3 regions of the Streptomyces sp. NPDC050085 genome follow, and region 2 is predicted to be linked to each of the others. Evidence: riboswitches for the same ligand, from Rfam matches in the RefSeq annotation. Region 2 holds a riboswitch; each other region holds the start of a gene.
What was found. A riboswitch is a leader RNA that binds a small molecule or an ion and turns the genes downstream of it on or off. The one in region 2 is predicted to bind thiamine pyrophosphate.
Positions count from the first base shown of each region.

Region 1: another riboswitch for thiamine pyrophosphate. It lies ahead of ACIBUY_RS24610 (purine-cytosine permease family protein); the one in region 2 lies ahead of ACIBUY_RS30015 (thiamine ABC transporter substrate binding subunit).
Region 3: another riboswitch for thiamine pyrophosphate. It lies ahead of thiC (phosphomethylpyrimidine synthase ThiC); the one in region 2 lies ahead of ACIBUY_RS30015 (thiamine ABC transporter substrate binding subunit).

Region 1 is NZ_JBITJZ010000006.1:332,352-337,489, reverse strand. It holds gene ACIBUY_RS24630 (cytosine permease) at 1-47, shown strand, start outside; gene ACIBUY_RS24625 (alanine--tRNA ligase-related protein) at 295-1,473, shown strand; gene ACIBUY_RS24620 (hypothetical protein) at 1,556-1,933, shown strand; gene ACIBUY_RS24615 (aspartate/glutamate racemase family protein) at 1,964-2,656, opposite strand; TPP riboswitch at 2,678-2,778, shown strand; gene ACIBUY_RS24610 (purine-cytosine permease family protein) at 2,761-4,176, shown strand; gene ACIBUY_RS24605 (hypothetical protein) at 4,113-5,138, opposite strand, start outside.
Region 2 is NZ_JBITJZ010000009.1:157,765-162,902, reverse strand. It holds gene ACIBUY_RS30025 (ABC transporter ATP-binding protein) at 1-473, opposite strand, end outside; gene ACIBUY_RS30020 (ABC transporter permease) at 473-2,197, opposite strand; gene ACIBUY_RS30015 (thiamine ABC transporter substrate binding subunit) at 2,173-3,264, opposite strand; TPP riboswitch at 3,350-3,467, opposite strand; gene rlmN (23S rRNA (adenine(2503)-C(2))-methyltransferase RlmN) at 3,491-4,597, opposite strand; gene ACIBUY_RS30005 (hypothetical protein) at 4,636-4,815, opposite strand; gene ACIBUY_RS30000 (phosphatidate cytidylyltransferase) at 4,921-5,138, opposite strand, start outside.
Region 3 is NZ_JBITJZ010000003.1:597,102-602,239, forward strand. It holds gene ACIBUY_RS15170 (SsgA family sporulation/cell division regulator) at 98-565, shown strand; gene ACIBUY_RS15175 (YibE/F family protein) at 642-2,003, opposite strand; TPP riboswitch at 2,075-2,231, shown strand; gene thiC (phosphomethylpyrimidine synthase ThiC) at 2,224-4,008, shown strand; gene ACIBUY_RS15185 (hypothetical protein) at 4,113-4,979, opposite strand.

The sequences.
Region 1 (5,138 bases), on a different contig from region 2:
ACGCGGCCCTGGAGCGGGCCGTGCCGGAAATGGGGGTGCGCGCATGATCGGGGCGGCGTTACCGTGGCAGACATGAACGTCATCGGCCTCGGCACCACCGCAACCGCGCGAGCGACCAGCTCCCCGGTTGCCGCCGCCTGACGCACTGCTTCATCCCTCGGCGACCGGAGACGGTCCGCCGAGGGACTTTTTTGTTACGGCCTCCTCCGCGGTCCCGTGTCCGGCGCCCGCCCGCACCCCGCGAAGGAGCCACCCGCCATGAAGCCCGTGAAGCCCGTGAAGCCCATGAAGACGATGCGGACCACGACCGTCGAGGACACGATCCGCACCTTCGTCGAGTACTACGAGGAACGCGGCCACCGTCGCATCACCGGCTCGACCCTGCTGCCGCCGCCCGGCGACCCGGTCCTGTTCACCACCTCGGGCATGCACCCCCTCACCCCGTACCTGGAGGGACGGCAGCATCCGCTCGGGCAGCGCCTGGTGAACGTCCAGCGCTGCCTGCGCACCACCGACCTGGAGGAGGTCGGCGATGCCACCCATCTGACCGTGTTCGAGATGCTCGGCACCTGGTCGCTCGGCGACTACGAGGGACCCCGGAGCCTGGAATGGGGATACGACCTGCTCACGGAGGGGCTCGGCGTCGACCCGGACCTGATCCACGCCACCGTCTTCGGCGGCGACGGCCAAGTCGGCCTCGACACCGCCTCGTTGGAGGTGTGGCAGCGGCGCGGCGTCCCCGTCGAGCGGACCGTCGAGGACAACTGGTGGTCCAACGGCCCGACCGGCCCCTGCGGACCCGACTCGGAGATCTTCGTGTGGACCGGCGACACCCCGCCGCAGTCGACACCCACCCGCGACGACCGCTGGGTCGAGGTCTGGAACCACGTGATGATGCGTCACCGACGCCTGGGCGACGGCACGTTGGTGCCCCTGCCGCAGCGCAACATCGACACCGGGCTCGGCCTCGAGCGACTCCTCGCCCTGCTCCAGGGCGTCGACTCGGTCTTCGAATGCGACGTGTTCACCCCCTGGCGAGAGCGCCTGCCCGGACTGTGGCACCTCGACGAGCCGTCGCTGCGCCTGGTCAGCGACCACCTGCGGTCGGCCGTCGTGGTGACCGGGGACGGCGTGCGCCCCGGCAACACCGGCCGCGCCTACGTGCTGCGCCGCCTGATGCGGCGCGTCCTCACCACGCTGTGGCGCGACGACCCGACCCGCCAACTCACCGACCTGCCCCAGGAGTTGGTGCGGCACACCCTGGACCACTTCCGGCAGTCGGCCGACCCGGACGAGGTGCGCCGCGTCCTGCTCGACGAGGAGCGCCGCTTCGGCGAGCTGCTGCAGCGCGGCCGGCGGATCCTCGACCGCCCCCGGTTCCGCGGCCCCCTCGACGAGGAGGACTTCCACTACCTCCACGACACGCACGGACTGCCACGGGACCTCGTCGTGAGTCTGCGGGGCGACAACTGACCGGAGTGGGCCGCCCGTGACGGGGTAGGCGCAGCGCGTACGAGCTGCGACGCGTGGGCGGCTCACGGCCGAGGGGTTGACCATGGAGCCAGCACGGACGCGTTTCCCGGCGCGCTGGGAGGACGGCGGCGTCCTGGTCGTGGACGTCGTCGGCGAGTTCGGCAGCAGCGCCGCGACCGAGCTCGGCGACCTGCTGAAGCGCATGGGCGCAACCGGACAGCGGGCCTACGTCGTGGACTTCGGCGCCGTAGGACGCTGCGGGCCCGGCGCCGCCCGGCAGTTCGTGGAGACCGCCTCGCGGGCGCTGCCGGCCGACGGGGTCCTCGCGGTCGTCGCGGGAGCCGCCGCCCGGCCCGCCCTGACCACTGCCGGGGCGGGCGACGTCACCGGCGGCCTCCACGACGTGGCCGCACACGCGATCGGCGCCTGCCTGGCCCGCGCGTCCCAGGCCCCGGCCTGACCGGGGGCCGGTCTTCGAACTGGGAGCCCGTCAGTCGTCCAGCGCTGCCCGAACCGCCGCCTCCGCATGCAGCCGCGCGGTGGGGAAGACCGGGACCGGGCTGTCCCCGGCGCCGATCAGCAGCTCGATCTCGGTGCAGCCGAGGACGATCCCCTCGGCGCCGGACGCGACCAGATCGGCGATGACCTCCTGGTACGCGGCGCGCGACGCGTCCCGTACGACACCGAGGCACAACTCCTCGTAGATCACGCGGTGGACGAGTGCCCGCCCCGCGTCGTCCGGGACGCGGACGTCCAGGCCGCCCCGCGCGAGCCGGCCGCGGTAGAAGTCCTGCTCCATCGTGAACGCCGTGCCCAGCAGCCCGACCCGCTTCACCCCCGCCGCGCGTACGGCGTCGGCGGTCGCGTCGGCGAGATGGATCAGCGGCACGGCGGTGGCGGCCTGCACCTGGTCGGCGACCTTGTGCATCGTGTTCGTGCACAGGAGCAGCAGATCGGCGCCCGCCGCCTCCAGGCGTCGCGCGGCCTCGGCGAGGATCCGGCCCGCCTGCTCCCAGTCGCCCTCGACCTGCAGCCGCTCGATCTCCGCGAAGTCGACGGAGTAGACGACGCAGCGCGCCGAGTGCAGCCCGCCGAGACGGTCCCGCGTCAGCTCGTTGAGGAGGCGGTAGTACTCCGCCGTCGACTCCCAGCTCATCCCGCCGATCAACCCGATGGTTCTCATCGGCTAATGTTCGCACCCGTACTGCCCGACACGGGGTGCCCCGCACATGCGACGGGGCTGAGATCACACCCGTAGAACCTGAACCAGTTAGCACTGGCGGAGGGATGTCAGCGATGTCGATACCGCACGTTTCCACGGCCTTCGAGGCGGGCCGGTCGGCCGCGCCGGGGGACTGGCGCCCCGAGGCACGCGGCATAGCACCGGTCTGCGAGAGCGACCGGTACGGCGGTGCCGGACGGCTGTTCACCGTCTGGTTCGCCCCGAACCTCACCATGAGCGGCGTCTTCACCGGGACCGTCGGCATCGCCCTCGGCCTCGACTTCGCGACGGCACTCGCCGCCGTGCTCGCGGGCACCGTCATCGGCGCCGTGCCCACCGCCTACCTGGGGACGTGGGGCCCGCGCACCGGCGCCGGCCAACTGCCGCTCGCCCGGCTCGCGTTCGGGCGCGCCGTCGTCGTTCCCGGCGCCCTTCAGTGGCTGTCGTCCATCGCCTGGGACGCGCTGATCGGCCTGTTCGGCGGCGACGCCCTCGCCCGGCTGTGCGGCTGGCCGTTCTGGCTGGGGGCCCTCGTGATGATGGCCGCCCAAGGGGCGTTCGGCGCGCTCGGCTACGAGGCGATCCACCGCCTGCAGAAGGGGATGACCGCCGTGCTCGCCGTCGCGTTCTGCGCGCTCGCGGTGCGCCTCGCGCACGCCGGCGTCACGCCTGCCGGGCACGGGTCCGCGCACGGCGCCGACCGCGTCGGGGCGTTCGTCCTGACCGCCACCATCGCGTTCAGCCTGTCTGTGTCCTGGGCGCCGTACGCCAGCGACTTCAGCCGCTACCTGCCGCGCACCACGTCCTCGGCCCGCATGTTCTGGTACACCCTGTGCGGCATCGTCGTCTCCTTCACCGCCGTGGAGGCGCTCGGCCTGTGGGGCGCCTCCGTCTTCACCGACCAGACCGCCCAGGGCGTCGACACCCTGCTCGGCGGCGGCGTGATCGGCTCGCTCGGACTGCTCGCCGTGGCGCTGGCCGCGCTGTGCAGCAACGCCATGAACGACTACAGCGGCTCGCTCGCGCTCCAGGTCGTCGGCGCCCGCGTGCCGCGCCCGCTCGCCGCCGCACTCGCCGCGCTCCTCGGATTCCCGCTGGTGCTGTGGATGCACGCCGCCGACACCGCGGCCCGCTTCCAGAACGTGCTGCTGTTCGTCGGCTACTGGATCCCCGGCTTCGTCGCGGTCGTCGTCGTGGACTGGCTGGCCCGCACCCGCGCACGCGGCGGCGCCCCCGTCGACCTCGCGGCCGAACAGGCCCATGCGCAGCCGGTGTTGCCCGCCCTGACGGCGTTCCTCGCGGCCTTCGCCGCCACCGTTCCCTTCATGAACACCGCCCTGTACGTGGGACCCGTCGCCGAAGCGCTGCACGGCGCCGACCTCGGCTACTACGTCGCCTTCGTCACCGGGCTCGTCCTCTACGCGCCGTTCAGGCTGCGCCGCGGACAGACGCGGAGCCCCGCCGCGTCGAGCCGGACCTGAGGGCGGCAGTCGAAGGCCCTGTCCAGGGCGCGGGTGACGGCGGGCGCGACGGACCGGATGCGGAACCAGGCCGGGTCGATCACCGCGTAGCGCGCGGCCGGATCGTCCAGACAGCGCAGGTTCTCGCGGAAGCTCGTCAGGCGCGTCACGGCCCGGTCGTAGGACGTGCGCTGGAGGAAGACGGGCGACGGGTAGCGGCAGTGCGTCGGGTTGCCGAGCTGGTAGCCGATGTCGCCGAAGGCCAGGTACACGACCGGGGTGCGGGCGCCGATCCCGGCCCGCAGCGCGGCCAGTTGGGGCTCCAGGCTCTCGCGGGCGTGCAGGCGAGAGAGCGCGGTGTACCCGGCGTGCCGGACGTCGAACGAGTACGGCGCGGTCGGCCACGCGGGCACGGCGGCCGCCAGCGCGAACACCGCGACCGGGACGGCCGCGCGGGACAGCAGGGGAGGGGCGCTCCGGACGCCGCGCGGACGGACGACCACGAGCCACAGCGCCGTCCCGGCCACGACCGCGCACAGGGCGGCATCGACCGGGATCCCGTGGGACGTGCGCCAGGCGAGCGGCCGCGCCGCCGTGAGCGGGGCGGCCACCCCGAGCCCGGCCGTGGCCAGTAGCAGCGGCAGCACCGGACGCCCGGCGCGCACACCGTGCCGGACGACGGCCAGGGCCCACAGGGCGGCCGCGAGCGGAACCACTGCGGCCAAGTGGTAGAGGAAGTACTGCCCTTGGACGACGAGCGCCGCGACCACACCGGCCAGGCCCGCGCCGACGAGCAGCGGCCAGGCCCGGGCGGCACGCGGCGTCCCGGCGGTGCGCATCAGCACCACGACGCTGACCGGCAACAGGGCCACGACGGGCACGAGCAGGGCCTCGTTCGCCAGGACGAGCACCAGCGAACGCACCTGCCCGGACCCGAAGCCCGTACGCATCACACTCTCCGGATTGAGCGCGGAGAACTCCCG
Region 2 (5,138 bases):
AGCATCAGCAGCCGGGGCCGCGGCGCGAGGGCCCGGGCGAGCGCGACACGCTGCTGCTCGCCGCCGGACAGCGCGGAGACGGCCCGGCGCTCGGCCCCGGGCAGCCCGACGAGCTCCAGCAACTCCCTTACGCGCGCGCCCTGTTCGACCTTCGGTGCGCCGTGCATCCGCAGCCCGAAGGCGACGTTGCCGCCGACGTCCCGCTGCGGGAACAGCTGGTGGTCCTGGAACATCAGACCCACGCCCCGCTTGTGCGCGGGCACCCCGCGCTGGTCACGGCCGCCGAGCAACACCCGCCCCCCGTCGAGGGGTTGGAGGCCGGCGACGGCCCGCAGCAGCGTCGACTTTCCGCTGCCGCTCGGCCCGAGGACGCACACGATCTCGTGCTCGGCGACCTCCAGGTCCACCGTGTCGAGCACGGCGCGCCCACCGAACCGTACGGTCGCGTCGTCCAGGGTCAGCAGGGCCGTCATCAGAACTCCCCGGTCGAGGCCTTGGCAGGCCGCATGCGTTCCAGCAGCAACAGCGAGACCGCGCAGACGAGCATCAGCACGGTCGAAAGGGCCATCGCCTGCCCGTAGTTGAGGTCACCGGCCCGGCCGAGGAGCCGCGCCACGGCCACCGGCAGGGTCGGGTTGTCGGGCCGCGCGATGAACACGGTGGCCCCGAACTCGCCGAGGGACACGGCGAAGGCGAACCCGGCCGCGATCAGCAGCGCCCGTCGCACCATGGGCAGATCGACCTCGCGCCACGCCCGCAGCGGGGAGGCCCCGAGCACGGCCGCGGCCTCGCGCAGGCGTCCGTCGACCGCCCGCAGGACGGGCAGCATGGTGCGTACGACGAAGGGCACGCCGACCAGTGCCTGGGCGAGCGGGACCAGGATCCAGGAGGCCCGCAGGTCGAGCGGCGGCTTGTCGAGCGTGATGAGGAACCCGAAGCCGACGGTCACGGCGGACACCCCGAGCGGCAGCATCAGGAGCGCGTCGAACCCGCGCACCAGGCGTCCGGCCCGCCGGGTGAGGGCGGCCGCGGCGAGCCCGCCGATGACGAGCGCGATGGCGGTGGCGGCGAGGGCGTACTCGAGCGAGTTCCAGATGGCGTCGACGGGCGGGACGAGGAAGGTGCCGCCGTCGGCGTTCCCGAGCGCCCGGTAGTACGCGAACCCGACACCGCCCGGCGTGTCCAGCGACCGCTGCACCAGCACCCCAAGGGGCAGCAGGATCAGCACGGCCACGGTCGCCAACACCCCGGCGAGCAGGGTCCGTTGAGCGGCCCCGCGCGGCCGCCGCGCGGTGTGCGCGGCGTCGACGAGCCGCAGCGTGCTCTCCCGCCGCCGCACGCTCCACGCATGCACGGCGAGGATGAGTCCGACGGCCGCGAACTGCACGATCGTCAGCACGGCGGCGGTCGACAGGTCGAAGATCTCGGCGGTCTGCCGGTAGATCTCCACCTCGAGGGTCGAGAAGCCGGGCCCGCCGAGGATCTGCACGACGCCGAACGAGGTGAAGGTGAACAGGAAGACCATGAGCGCGGCTGCCGCCACGGCCGGCCCGAGAGCGGGCAGCGTCACCTTCCGCCACGCCGCGAGCCGCGAGGCGCCGAGCATCCGCGCGGCCTCCTCCTGCCGCGGATCGAGCTGCCCCCACAGGCCGCCCACGGTCCGTACGACGACGGCGTAGTTGAAGAAGACGTGCGCGGCGAGGATCGCCCACACCGTGGTGTCGAGCCGCACCCCCCACAGGTCGTCGAGCAGCCCTCCCCTGCCGACCAGCGCCAGGAAGGCGGAGCCCACGACGACGGTCGGCAGCACGAACGGCACGGTCACGACGGCGCGCAGCACCTGCTTGCCGGGAAAGTCGAGCCGGGCGAAGACGTAGGCGCCCGGCAGCGCGATCAGCAGCGTCAGGGCAGTCGACGCGAGCGCCTGCCACACGGTGAACCACAGCACGTGCCGGATGTCCGACTGCCCGAGCACGTCCGCGATGCGCCCCACCTGCCAGTCCCCGCCCACGTACAGACCGCGCCGCACGATCGCGACGACCGGGTACGCGAAGAAGACGGCGAAGAACACGACGGGCACGGCCATCAGGCCGAGCCGCGCCGCGTTCCCCGTACGCACCCGGGGCACGTCCCAGGTCCTGGCGGTCTTGGCGGTCTTGGCGGTCTTGGCGGTCACTTCCTGACGATCGAGGTCCACGACTTGACCCAGTCGTCACGGTTGTCCGCGATCTTGCGGGGGCTCATGGTTTCGGGGCTGTCGACCTTCACCGCGTACTTCTTGTAATCGGCGGGCGCGACGGCACTCTTGGTCACGGGGTCCACGAACATGTTGAGCGGCATGTCCTGCTGGAACTCCTTGGAGATCAGGAAGTCGACGAACGCCCGGGCGCCCTTCTCGTTCTTCGCCCCGTCGAGCACGCCCGCGAACTCGACCTGCCGGAAGCAGGTGCCGGTCGCGACACCGACCGGCGACGTGGCCGGCTGCGGGTCCGAGTAGATCGCCTCGGCGGGCGGCGAGGACGCGTACGACACGACGAGCGGCCGCTCTCCCCCGGCCTTCTTGCCGCCGGCGCTGCCGCTGAACTCCTCGTTGTAGGCCTGGTCCCAGCCGGAGACGACCTTCACGCCGTTGTCGACGAGCTTGTTCCAGTACGCCTGCCAGCCGTCGTCCCCGTAGCTCGCGGCCGAGCCGAGCAGGAAGCCGAGGCCCGGCGACGACGTGGCGGCGTCCTCGGTGACGAGCAGGTTCTTGTACGCGGGCTTGGCGAGATCGGCGAAGGACGCCGGCGGAGTCAGCTTGTGCTCCGCGAAATACTTCTTGTCGTAGTTGACGCAGATGTCGCCGGTGTCGACGGGAGTGACACGATCCTTCCCGGCATCGAGCCGGTACCGGCTCTCGACGTCCTCCAGGCCCTTGGCCTTGTAGGAAGCGAAGATCCCGTTGTCGAGGGCCCGCGACAGCAGGGTGTTGTCGACGCCGAAGAAGACGTCGCCCTGCGGATTGCCCTTGGACAGGATCGCCTTGTTGACGGCCTGCCCGGCGTCGCCGTCCTCCAGGACCTTCACCTGGTAGCCGGACTTCTTCTCGAAGTCCTTCAGTACGTTCTTGGAGACGGCCCACGAGTCGTGGCTGACGAGGGTCACGGTCTTGGAGTCGGACCCGCCCGACCCGCTGGACTGCGACCCGCACGCGGACAGCACGACGAGCCCGAGCCCCACGGCAACAGCTGTGTACGTCGTCGTTGCCTTCGTCTTCTTGCTCACTGGTTTTCCTCCTGGGGGTGACCAGGAAGAGACGCGGCCCTGCCCGGAAGCCTTGTCTCCAAAGCTTCCGGGCAGGGCGCAACAGCTTGAGTGGTGTCCGAACTTCCTACCCAGAATGACCTGGGCAAGGTTCAGAGGGTCTGCGGCCCGCCCCTGTATGGCTGCCGCACTCTCAGCGCTGTGGCGCTCCCCTGTCGGAATATGCAGATGTACTTACGCCGTAAGGCTACCGCTCGGTCGCGGCGAGCTGACCACACGCCCCGTCGATCTCCTGGCCACGGGTGTCCCGGATGGTCACCGGCACCCCGTGCGCGGCGATGGCCTCGACGAACGCCTTCTCGTCCTCGGGCCGCGACGCGGTCCACTTCGACCCAGGAGTCGGATTCAGCGGAATCAGGTTCACATGGACCGGCTTGCCGCGGAGCAGCCGCCCGAGCCGGTCACCGCGCCACGCCTGATCGTTGATGTCGCGGATCAGCGCGTACTCGATGGACAGCCGGCGACCGGACTTGGCCGCGTACTCCCATCCGGCGTCCAGCACCTCCCGCACCTTCCACCGCGTGTTGACGGGTACGAGGGTGTCGCGCAGCTCGTCGTCCGGGGCGTGCAGCGAGATGGCGAGGCGGCACTTGAAGCCCTCGTCGGAGAACCGGTGGATGGCGGGCACGAGGCCCACGGTCGACACGGTGATGCCGCGCTGGCTGAGCCCGAGACCGTCCGGCTCGGGATCGGTGAGCGCGCGGATCGACTGGACGACCCGCTTGTAGTTGGCGAGCGGCTCGCCCATGCCCATGAAGACGATGTTGCTGAGCCGGGCAGGCCCACCCGGGATCTCGCCGTCCCGCAGGGCCCGCATCCCGTCGACGATCTGATGCACGATCTCACCGGTCGACAGATTCCGGTCGAGACCGGCCTGCCCGGTGGCGCAGAACGGACAGTTCATCCCGCATCCGGCCTGGGAGCTGATGCACATGGTGACCCGGTCCGGGTACCGCATCAGCACGGACTCGACGAGCGTCCCGTCGAACAGCCGCCACAGGGTCTTGCGGGTGGTGTCCTGGTCGGTCGACAGATGCCGCACGACGGTCATCAGCTCGGGCAGCAGCGCTTCGCGCAGCTTCTCCCGCGACCCGGCCGGGATGTCGGTCCACTCCGCCGGATCGTGCGCGTACCGCGCGAAGTAGTGCTGCGACAGCTGCTTGGCGCGGAACGGCTTCTCGCCGATCGCGGCAACAGCTTCTTTCCGCTCGGCGGGCGTCAAGTCGGCAAGGTGCCGCGGCGGCTTCTTGGCTCCGCGCGGGGCGACGAATGTGAGTTCTCCGGGCTTAGGCATGGCCGTACCAGTGTCGCACGCCCCGGATCAGCCGCAGCTCAGTCCAGGATCGCCCCGATCACGCCGACGACCCGCGACCCGTACGTCTTCCAACGGTGTCCCGTCCGGCAGTACAGCCGCGGTTTGCGCCGCCCCTCCTGGTCGATCAACGCGTCGCACCACTTGCAGGGCATGTCGCCGCTGTAGGTGCCGTCCTTCTCGAGTCGAGCCCTCCCCATGGACTGGACCTTATGCCGACGAGCCCCCACCCGGCGGGCGAGGGCTCGTACCAGATCGGCAACAGGATCCGGAGGACCCGGTTCAGCTCGATGCGACGGCCGGGGTCAGCTCGATCCGACGAAGAGCACCAGGAGCAGCCACACCACAGGCGCCGTCGGCAGCAGCGAGTCGAGCCGGTCCATGATCCCGCCGTGGCCGGGCAGCAGCGTGCCCATGTCCTTGATGCCGAGGTCCCGCTTGATCATGGATTCGCCGAGGTCGCCGAGCGTGGCGCTGGCGGCGACGCAGGCGCCCATGACCAGGCCCTGCCACCACGTGCCGT
Region 3 (5,138 bases), on a different contig from region 2:
CTCACTCCTTGTGATCCTTCGTATACGTTGAGCAAGATGCCAGCAGTGTCAGGAAGGTCATTCCTGGCCAATCGACGGCAAGTTGACGGGGTAGGCGATGCGCGAGTCGGTACAAGCAGTTCAGGCAGAGGTCATGATGAGCTTTCTCGTCTCCGAGGAGCTCTCGTTCCGCATTCCGGTGGAGCTCCGGTACGAGGCCGGGGATCCGTACGCCGTGCGCCTGACCTTCCATCTTCCCGGAGACGCGCCCGTGACCTGGGCGTTCGGCCGGGAACTCCTCGTCGACGGGGTCAACGGAGCAGCGGGCGACGGCGATGTGCGGATCTCTCCGGTGGAGCGTGCCGGGGGCGGCGGGACCGGCGAGCTGCCGGGTGAGGTGCACATCCGGCTCCAAGTGGGCAGCGATCAGGCGCTGTTCCGGGCCGGGGTGGCGCCTCTGATCGCGTTCCTCGACCGTACGGACAAGCTCGTCCCGCTCGGCCAGGAGCAGGCCCTGGCCGACTTCGAGGCCGAACTCGACGAGGCCCTCGACAAGATCCTCGCCGAGGAGCAGAGCGCGGGCTGACCGGGGCCGGCCGGGTCCGGCGCCCGACCGACGTAACGCTTCGGCAGCGCGGTGCACCCGAGCAGCTCCGCGCCGTTCAGCGCTTGCGTCGTCGGCCCCTGCCGGCACGTACGGAAGCGGCCTGGGCGGGCTCCTGCGCCCCCGGCCGGTCGGCGGAGACCACCAGCGCGGCAAGAGCGGTGGTCACCGGCACCGAGGCCACCAGGCCGATCGAGCCGACCAGCGTGCGCACGATCTCCTCCGCCACCAGCTCGCTGTTGGCGACGTCGACCACGCTGGACTGCGCGATCGAGAAGAGCAGCAGCAGCGGCAGCGCCGCGCCCGCGTACGCAAGGACCAGGGTGTTCACGACGGACGCGATGTGGTCGCGGCCGATCCGGATGCCTGCCCGGTACAGGCCGCGCCAGCCCATCGTGGGGTTGGCCTCGTGCAGTTCCCAGACCGCCGACGTCTGGGTGACCGTCACGTCGTCGAGCACGCCGAGCGAGCCGATGATGACGCCCGCGAGCAGCAGGCCGCTCATGTCGATGTCCGGGTACAGGCCGTGGATCAGGCCCGTGTTGTCGTCCGTGTTGCCGGTCAGTGCGGCCCAGCCGATGAACAACGAGCCCAACAGGCCGATGAGCAGCAGCGATACGAGGGTGCCGAGCACGGCGACGGACGTACGGGCGGTCAGCCCGTGGCACATGTAGAGCGCGATCAGCATGATGGCGCTCGCCCCGACGACCGCGACCACCAAGGGATTTGAGCCCTGGAGGATCGCGGGCAGGATGAAGAAGGTCAGCACCATGAAGCTCACCGCGAGGGCGACCAGCGCCATCACGCCCCGCAGCCGGCCCACCACGACCACGGCCAGGGCGAAGATTCCGGCCAGCAGGGCCATGGGGATCTTGCGGTTCACGTCGGTGACCGAGTACTGCAGGTTCGCCGGGGCGTCGGGCGCGTAGGCGACGATCACCTTCTGGCCCTCGTGCAGCTGCCGGGGCGAGTCCGGCTGGACGACCTCCTTGAACGTACGGCCCTTGTCCTTGCCGGTGTCCACCCTGATCGTCGCGTTCTCGCAGGTACCGGCGGCCTGTTGCTGGGCGGACGAGCCCTCGGCCGTGGAGGTGTCGCCGGTCGGGGTGTCCCCCGAGGCGTTCACGGACGAGCAGGAGACCTTCTCGACCTTGGTCACCGTTGCCTGCTGCGTCTGCCGGTCGAAGCCGACCCCGGTGCGCTGGTGCGCGGGGGCGCCGCCGGGCCACAGCACCGCGAGGCCCACGACGACCGCCACGGAGAAGGGAATCAGGACCGCTGCGATGACCTTGCGCAGGTGCTTGGAGACCGGCGCGGCAGGGCCGTGGCTGTGGGAGTGGCCGCCGTGCCCTATGCCCGACGGGCCCGGCCCGTGCGGCGGTTCGGACGGCGGGGGCGGGGGCTGCTGCGTGGTGGTCACCGCCCGATCATCGCAAGAACGGTAGGGGCCCTCTGTTCAACGCGTCCGACATGACGCTAGCGTGGAGGCACCTTTGCACACGCGGGAGCTCGGAGCACCGGGCTGAGAGGGCGCTGACCTTCGTACCGAGGCGTGTTTCACGTGAAACACGCAGGACGAGGACGGCTGCGTCGACCGCCGAACCTGTTACCGGGTAATGCCGGCGTAGGGAGTAGGTCTCATGACCACAACGGACGCACGCACGCCTGCCTCCAACCAGGGCGACAGCTCTGACGAGGCCGGGAAGTCCATCGGCTGGCACAAGGGATACGTCGAGGGCTCGCGCCCCGACCTCCAGGTGCCGGTCCGTCAGGTGCATCTCACCAACGGGCAGTCGGTGACCCTGTACGACACCTCCGGCCCGTACACCGATCCGAACGTCGACACCGATGTCCGCAGGGGCCTCGCGCCCCTCCGTGAGAACTGGATCATCGCCCGCGGTGACACCGAGGAGTACGCGGGACGCCCCGTCCGCCCCGAGGACGACGGCATCAAGCACACGTCGCCGCGCGGCGGTCTGCGCAACCTCGACGCGGTCTTCCCGGGCCGCCCGCGACAGCCCCGCCGGGGCCGTGACGGCCAGGCCGTGACCCAACTCGCGTACGCACGAAGGGGCGAGATCACCCCGGAGATGGAGTACGTGGCGATCCGGGAGAACGTCGCGCCCGAGGTCGTACGCGAAGAGATCGCGGCGGGCCGGGCCGTCCTGCCCGCCAACGTGAACCACCCGGAGATCGAGCCGATGATCATCGGCAAGCGGTTCCTGGTGAAGGTCAACGCCAACATCGGCAATTCCGCGGTCACTTCGTCCATCGAGGAGGAGGTGGAGAAGATGACGTGGGCGACCCGCTGGGGCGCCGACACCGTCATGGACCTCTCCACCGGCCGCAACATCCACACCACGCGCGAGTGGGTACTGCGCAACTCCCCCGTCCCCATCGGTACCGTGCCGCTCTACCAGGCCCTCGAAAAGGTCGACGGCAAGGCCGAGGAACTGACCTGGGAGATCTACAAGGACACGGTCATCGAGCAGGCCGAGCAGGGCGTCGACTACATGACGGTCCACGCCGGCGTCCGCCTCCCGTACGTGCCGCTGACCGCCAACCGCAAGACCGGCATCGTCTCGCGCGGCGGCTCGATCATGGCCGCCTGGTGCCTCGCGCACCACAAGGAGAGCTTCCTCTACGAGAACTTCGAGGAGCTCTGCGAGATCCTCGCGGCGTACGACGTCACGTACTCGCTCGGCGACGGCCTGCGCCCCGGCTCCATCGCGGACGCCAACGACGAGGCCCAGTTCGCGGAGTTGCGCACGCTCGGCGAGCTCAACTCCATCGCCAAGCGGCACAACGTACAGACGATGATCGAGGGCCCGGGACACGTCCCGATGCACAAGATCAAGGAGAACATCGACCTCCAGCAGGAGATCTGCGAGGAGGCGCCGTTCTACACGCTCGGCCCGCTGACCACCGATGTCGCCCCGGCGTACGACCACATCACGTCCGGGATCGGCGCCGCGATGATCGCCTGGTGGGGCACGGCGATGCTCTGCTACGTCACGCCCAAGGAGCACCTGGGCCTGCCGAACCGGGACGACGTGAAGACCGGCGTCATCACGTACAAGATCGCGGCGCACGCGGCGGACCTCGCCAAGGGGCACCCGGGCGCGCAGGAGTGGGACGACGCGCTGAGCGACGCCCGCTTCGAGTTCCGCTGGGAGGACCAGTTCAACCTGGCCCTCGACCCGGACACCGCCCGGGAGTTCCACGACGAGACGCTGCCGGCCGAGCCCGCGAAGACCGCGCACTTCTGCTCGATGTGCGGCCCGAAGTTCTGCAGCATGAAGATCTCGCAGGACATCCGGCGCGAGCACGGCTCGACGAAGGCGGAGGTCGAGGCGGGGATGGAGCAGAAGTCGAAGGAGTTCGCCGACGCGGGCAACCGTGTCTATCTGCCGATCGCCAACTAGATCTCCCGCTGATCGACGTACGGGCATGACTGAGGGCTCGGGGTTTCGTGCACATCGCCCCGAGCCGTTAGCCGTGGTCACGGCCCCGTGCACCCGTCGGAGGGTCAGTCCGGCTGGTGTTCGGGGCCGCCGAAGTCCGGGCTGGAGAAGTCCGGGCTGGAGAAGCCGGCCCGCTGTCCCGTGGCGGTGCCGCCGCCGTCGGGGCTGCTGAACCCCGGCCTGTTGTAGCCGAGCTGCGGCATGCGGCTGGTCGAGCCGCCGCCCCGGCCGCCGGCGAGCGGCGCAGGGCCGCCCGCCGGGGGATCCGCCAGGGCGTTCCGCAGGAACGGCAGGATGCCGCGCTCGAGCAGGGCCTTGCTCCAGGCTTCCCTGGCGCGGGCCACCTCTTCGCTCTCCACGCCGTGGGCGCTGGCCTGGAGCGAGGTCGACCCGTTGCGCAGGGCCGTCAGGAGCAGGCACACCGCCGCGACGAGGATGCCCACCGCGGTGAGCGCGCCGAAGACCCAGCCGGCCGCGAGGAGCGTGTCGGCGAAGTCCGGCGGCGGGTTGAGCATCTTCAGGATGTAGCCGACCAGCAGGAAGATCGCGGCGGCCGTCCCGGCGAGCACCGGGGCGAGCACGACGGCGACCGCGGCGACGCCGGGCCCCGTGGTCTCCGCGACCAGGCCGATCGTGTTGCTGCCGGACTCGGCCGGTCCGGCGGCGCCTCCTTCGCGTAGCGAACGGACGGGCCGCGGGGAGGTACGCAGCTCCTCGCGGACCTGGACGTAGTGCTGGTACTCGGTGGCTGCCGCGGTGGTGATCAGTGCCGCGGCGTTGAGCGCCATGGTGCGCAGCTGTTCGGGGTTGAGCCGCTGGCCCACTGCGGCGAGATCAGGGCGGTTCGGTGCGGTACGCAGCGCCTCATCGAGGATCCGCTCGAACTCGGGGCGGTCCTCGTTCAGCAAATGCGGAGCGCTGTTCATGTGCATCCCCCGATGCTCCGTAGGGCTTGGTGGCCCGCATGGTTACGAGCCGTCGGGCAGAAACGGAGGGGAGCCTGCTACGGATAAGCCGATGGTAGAGCTGTCACGGCGCGTGGTGACAGGGGGTTTCCGGAAATTGGCCTTGCGGCCAGCCGAATCCTCCGT